2 regions of the Paenibacillus sp. FSL H7-0737 genome follow, and region 1 is predicted to be linked to the other one. Evidence: riboswitches for the same ligand, from Rfam matches in the RefSeq annotation. Region 1 holds a riboswitch; the other holds the start of a gene.
The links. A riboswitch is a leader RNA that binds a small molecule or an ion and turns the genes downstream of it on or off. The one in region 1 is predicted to bind cyclic di-AMP.
Positions count from the first base shown of each region.

Region 2: another riboswitch for cyclic di-AMP. It lies ahead of H70737_RS25095 (alpha/beta fold hydrolase); the one in region 1 lies ahead of H70737_RS00585 (C40 family peptidase).

Region 1 covers NZ_CP009279.1:122,476-125,628, forward strand. Annotated here, with positions in the region: gene H70737_RS00580 (C40 family peptidase) at 1-229, opposite strand, end outside; cyclic di-AMP (ydaO/yuaA leader) riboswitch at 235-376, opposite strand; gene H70737_RS00585 (C40 family peptidase) at 736-1,164, opposite strand; cyclic di-AMP (ydaO/yuaA leader) riboswitch at 1,218-1,356, opposite strand; gene H70737_RS30920 (hypothetical protein) at 1,571-2,401, opposite strand; gene H70737_RS00595 (M1 family metallopeptidase) at 2,413-3,153, opposite strand, start outside.
Region 2 covers NZ_CP009279.1:5,758,217-5,761,369, forward strand. Annotated here, with positions in the region: gene selD (selenide, water dikinase SelD) at 1-810, opposite strand, end outside; gene H70737_RS25095 (alpha/beta fold hydrolase) at 967-1,776, opposite strand; cyclic di-AMP (ydaO/yuaA leader) riboswitch at 1,883-2,067, opposite strand; gene H70737_RS31125 (hypothetical protein) at 2,289-2,462, opposite strand; gene H70737_RS25100 (Nif3-like dinuclear metal center hexameric protein) at 2,547-3,153, opposite strand, start outside.

The DNA.
Region 1 (3,153 bases):
GATACTGGGAACCTGATTGGTGTGGTAGGTTTATACCAATTTTATCAAATACATACATTGTAAATCCGGAGCAATCAAATCCATTTGTGGAGATGCCGCCGGATACGTACTTAGTTCCGATGGTCTTGTCGATCACTTTATCCATTTTGGAATCCGCGAAAGCGCTTCCTGCTCCGATGGTGAAAATAATGGAAAAGCTAAGTACTGCTGCTGCTAGCTTCTTCTTCAAAAGTTTATACCCCTTCCGGATGCCTACGAGGTTAGCTTAAGGGTTCGGTTGAAGGTCCCCTATGACCCCTCTAAAAATGGAGGTCAATTCACCCAAAGTTGGTTCCCCCGTTTTCCTAATAGTTAGGAAACTCGGCTGATACTGTTGATTAGGAATAGCTTGTAATCAATACATGACAAAACCTTTGTAAATAACAACTTAATGATTACAAAAATGTTACTAAAATCTTACTGCAGTTATTGTAACAAACAGAGTGCCGCTTGGCAATCGTTTTTAACATAATCATGCAGAAAAATTCGTTTTTTTAAAGACAAAATGCATATGTAAGCGATAATATTAAACTAATTTTTATATTTATTGAAATTTTTATCAAATAAAAGTGTTTAAAGTCCGTTCAAGAGGTGTAAAGAATATAATAAGGCAAAAGAAAACCTGGATTCGATTAAGTCAATAATCAAACCCAGGTCTATATAATGTAATTGTGAGGTTATAGTTGTGGGGAAGTATTAATCGTAGGCTATAGCTTGATATGAGGAAGTACTCATTACTCTTTTAGCACCAACGTAGCGATTGGCCCAGTAGGATTGGCTAAGTGAAGTGATGGTCACGCCATATGAAGATGATGATTGTGCGAATTTTCCGTTTCCAACATAAATGCCGACATGGGATACGCCGTTGCCCAATGTGTTAAAGAAAACTAGGTCACCTGAACGTAATTTACTTTTAGCTACAGGAGTTCCGACATTATATTGAGCTTTTGAAGTACGGGGCAAAGAAAGACCCACCTTCTTGAATACATACGTAGTAAATCCAGAACAGTCAAACCCGGCAGTGCTAGTGCCTCCGGTTTTATAGGCAACTCCAATTGTCTTTGAAATAACACTGTCCATCTTAGAATCTGCAAAGGCACTTCCTCCACCAATAGAGAACGCCATCACAAGTCCTAGCGCCGCAGCGACGCATGCTTTTCTTAAATTCTTCAAAAAAATTGTACCCCTTCCAATGCCTGTGAGGTTAGCTTAAGGATTCGGTAGAAGGTTCCCCTATGATCACTGCAAAGCGAGATCAATTCACCCAAAATATGGTTCCCCCACTTCCCGGTGCAAGGAATTCGGCGTTTTATGCACCAGATAGTGACTTATCGACATGACTACGACAAATACATGAAGTTATGTAGAAATCGTTTCAAATGATTACAAACTTGTTACCAATGGAACAGGACTTATTGTAACAAAGTCTTTACGATTTTGCAAATCCTCATAATTTGTCTATAACGCGAAAGAGTCCCAGCTCCTGATTCAGGAACCGGGACTCTTATATTATGTTCTGTAATGCTTCAAATTATTGTGGAAATGCTTTACTGTGCCATAGATGATATTGAGCTGAAATTCCCCACATTTTGAAGAGTGTTGAGGGCAGTGATGAAAGTTGACGAATAAGAAGTGCTGGTAGGCCAGGACAGAAGATGCCCGTTATTCCGCACACTAGCAAAAGGATCAGGCCTGCTGCACCAAGTATGATTGAAATTCCTATTGCCGGAATCAGCGACTTCAAGCAAATGAATAAGGAGGAGAACATCCCCGTGCCGCTGGTATACCCAAACTGCATATATAGAAGGAACAGGCGCACGATAAAGATGTATATAAGCCATGCCAATACGTATGGAACTAGATGAAGTAACAAAGAGTAGTTCAGAAAGGAGGACAAGAATAGCCCGTACATTTTTGGAGCAAGCCAGTATAACGGAAGTAGAGCCAGCGCCCATTCGATTAGACTGAAGATAAACACTGGAAATCCATAAAGCTTCATACCTGGAAAAAAGAACAGGCCACGCTCTCCTTTTCGCTCCTGATGGAGTTCATGCAGTAATCCTGCCCTTATGAAGGGGGAGAGTAGCAGTCGTAAGACAACAAGCCCTAGGAACATCCATAACCAAGTACGTATCGCAGGATCTGTGTTCAAGTTGAACTGCCCTTCGACATAATAGAGTAGTCTGCCCATTCCGCTGCCTCCAGCGTCTTTATCTGGATAACGCAGTAGAATTGGAACGATAGCAGACCGGATGAAGCCGTACATAAAGTAGCCCCAGAGCAGTCGGTAGATGAAGAGCAGAATCAGAATATAAAATTGCTCCTTCATGCTTTGCCAGCCGCGGGTTATCGATGTTCTCACAATCATTCACCTCACCAGACAAGAGTTCCGAGCACGGTTTCAACTAGTTTAGTTACACTTAATGTCCAGCGGGAGAGCGTTTTGGGCTCTATTTCCGCCAGTCTGAAGTTATTAAGATGCTTGTTTTCTAACAGAATGGTATGCTCAGGATCAACCTCAGCAGAGAGAAGAAACTTATCGCTTAACAATTGGAAGGTAGTCTCTGCTCCTTCACCGCTCCAGACCCGCTCTGTAGCAGAGCCATCGGCGAATGTGAATTTAATGGGAACGTCAACGTAATGGCTCCCTTTGTTTGTAATCTTTACTATGGATTCATAGCTCTGAGCATCGCTGTTGCCATTCTTTTTAATCGTAATCGTATCTACTGAGAAATCAGGAGCACCACCACCATAAATATAATCTTCGAAATAAGGCTGCCATGATTTTTTGGTTACCTTCTCAACGACTTTTTGAAAATCAGACGTAGTGGGGTGCTGGAAACGGAATTTACGTGTGTAAGTGGACATGATGCTGTTCATTGCCTTAGTGCCTACTTGGCGCTCAATATCCTTAAGTACTAGCTTTCCGCGAATATACACATTCCGGCTATAGGATTCTGCCCCGGCATATTTCCATGTTTCTAAATTTAGCGGCTCTGATTTGGTCACCAAGCTGGACTGAAGAGGGAGATTCGTTTTGATGCCATATTCTTGCTCCATGAGTCTGTCTTCAGCATAAGAAGTGAAGCTTTCATCTAGCCAAGCCTCTTCGAA
Region 2 (3,153 bases), 1.1 Mb from region 1:
AAAGCCCTGCTCCGCGAGTTCTCTTACTCTTGGCAGCATCGGTACATCGCCTTGACGAATAATCAGTCCGTGGTTGCTCCCCTTTGCCATTTCCGAGGCATGTCCAAGCAACCCGAATCCGGTAACATCTGTACAAGCATGTACATCATAGGGCTCCATGATTTCAGCCGCTTTTTTATTCAGTGTAGACATGACTGTCGTAAGGCGTGTAGTTTCTTCTGGGGATAGCTGATCCTTTTTAATAGAAGTCGTTAAGATGCCCACACCGATAGGTTTGGTCAAAATCAGCTTGTCTCCTACCTGCGCACCTGCATTCGTTCTTACTTTGTCCGGATGCACAAGGCCCGTAACGGCCAATCCAAATTTAGGCTCTTTATCGTCGATGGAATGTCCGCCCACAAGCGTTGCTCCTGCTTCCTGCACTTTATCTGCTGCACCGCGCAAAATGTCACCGAGAATGCTTTTGTCCAGAACAGAAATAGGGAAGGCCACAATATTAAGCACCGTAAGCGGCTTACCGCCCATAGCATAAATATCACTTAACGCATTAGCTGCTGCAATTTGCCCAAAGGAATAAGGGTCGTCCACGATCGGCGTGAAAAAATCAACAGTTTGCACTAACGCCAGATCATCACTTAATCGATATACCCCAGCGTCATCACTGGTATCCAGACCCACAAGTAGATCCGGATTAGGAACGGTTGGTGGTAGACTGCGAATAACCTGCATGAGATCGGCGGGACCGATTTTGCAGCCGCAGCCCCCTTTTGAAGATAATGAGGTCAATTTTATGGTTTCGGCTTGAGACATCATGACTCAGCTCCTTTAGATAGTTAGTATCGAATAACTTTAATCTTACATCAGTAGACAGCATTGTACAAAATACAGACATACAGAAGAACGCCCCGTAGCCAGTACATACTCCCCGGCTATGGGACGCCTCTCATTTCTCACTTACCATTAAGATTAACTAATCTGCTGAGTTTCCTGCTGTTTCTCCAAAAACCGCTGAAGTATAGCATTAAATTTCTCCGGCTGACACAGATTACTAGGATCTAATGCGTTAGGGATAATCACTAACTGAGCATGTGGCAGCTGAGACACCATATCCTTCATACAATTAACTCCAAATTCACTAAAGTCACCTACAATACATAAGGCGGGACGCTTAAAAGACTTTAAGCATCTAGTGTAATCCACATGGCTCGTAGCCAGCCTTTGCCGATACAATTCCCGTGGACGTTTATCGAGAAGTCCTCTTCTAATCTCGTTATAAGCCAGATTCCAGCGTTCCCGGTACATCATACGAATCGAAGGCAGTACAAGCTCACTTGGAGCGTAATACATTAACCAGCTACAATAAGCAGCCATAAGCTGGATTTTACCGATTATCGTTGACGCCTGACTTCTACAAAAGCTATCCGCGACAACAATCGCTTTTACTCGCTCTGGATATTGTTTCGCAATATGCTGAACGACGAGCCCCCCATAGGCACTCCCAACAAAAACAGCCTCACGAATACCCAAATCATTCAATAGCATAATTATATCTAGACATTGGGTTTCAATAATCTCGTTTGGGGCCTGCAGTAATTCACCTGATTTGCCATTCCCCCGTAAATCACACAGAATCACTTTATATTTATCAGAAAAATACTCCAATTGTGGCTTGAACATACTATGTGTTAATCCATGTCCATGGATAAACACAACCGGAGCCCCTGTTCCATTGATTTCGTAATAGAGCGAAGTTCCATTCAGTTTAGCAATAGGCAAAGTTAACACCTCTTTCATAGATAGGTTCTACAACTATATCTGCTTTTTAACGCAGCAAAAAACCACAGAGGGATTCTCTGTGGCTATTCATCATCAAATACGCCATTCATCCTCTCTCCATACGCTTACGAGGTTAGCTGTCGGATTCGGGCAGTGAGAGTTGCCCTACCTGCATGGATGCATTTATGCACCTGGAACAGGATTCACCCCATAACTAGTACCGATTGTTACACTGGTTCCCAGTTGTTGGTTCCCCCGCTTTCCTTAACGGAAATTAAGCGGACTTCTTATGTAATTGTCAGTTATGTGATGAATCATACTCCGTGTAAGGTTTCTTGTAAAGTTGAGCCGTGGGCAAAATAATGTTGAAAGCCATGCTTTTCATTTCATATTGAGCATACACTTCGTTTTCTCTTTCTTTTGCTCTTGTTTACTCAATATATCTAAAAAAAGCCGAGCGGCCATCAGAGATCAATCCCTGAACCACTCGGCTTCGTTATACAATCATATGGCTACAACAGATCGGCGTTTTTCAATGCATGCTCCCAGCTCGGAAAAAAGAACAGCGCACTTCTCATAAGATCAGGATCGCTTTGCTTCACTTGTTTTTTGCTGATCGAGCTTCCATCGGTTTGAAGCTTTTTGATACGACTTAACACTTCATCAGCCTCCAAAGGAATTTCCATTGAAACACTCCTTTCTCAGTGACCTGGTTTCCAATCATTTTCTCCATAATATGCAAATTTATTCTTCATTTCGGTTTATACGAATTAAACCAGCTGATAGACCGGTTGTTCAGCAATAAAATAAGTAGGAATCATTGGGTATTTCTGTGCCAGAACTTCAGCTAAATATTTCATTCCTGGAGCTTCACTTTCCGCATGACCTAACATAATCAGCGCTTTTGATCTGCCTTGGTGGACAGCATCCCTCACATATTCTGGAGTTTCCCATTCGGGGCCCTCGCCAGCAATAATTAAATCAAGATTGTGCTGATTAAAAAGAGGAATAGCCATCGTCCCACCTCCTCTGTAACCTACTAATATCCCCACATGTCTGCATATCTGGGATACGTCTCCGGCAGCACGTAAATAGGAGATACCTAGCTTTATTTTTATATACTGTGCCGCTTCACTTACCGTCATAGCTGGAATCGATAGGATTGTAGCAGTGGATTGCTGCTCAACCACATAGGCTGACCATTCAAGCTCTCGTAGCAAGCCCACCATGATCCCGTCTGGTTGATGCCTATGCCAATAATCATGATAACGAAAAATAGCCAGTTCAGAACGCTCGATTAAACTCAGTTTCGCAAGATAAATAGGGTCATCCTCTAACCACTCACTCGTCTCATGATGACTGTAAAACACACCTTCA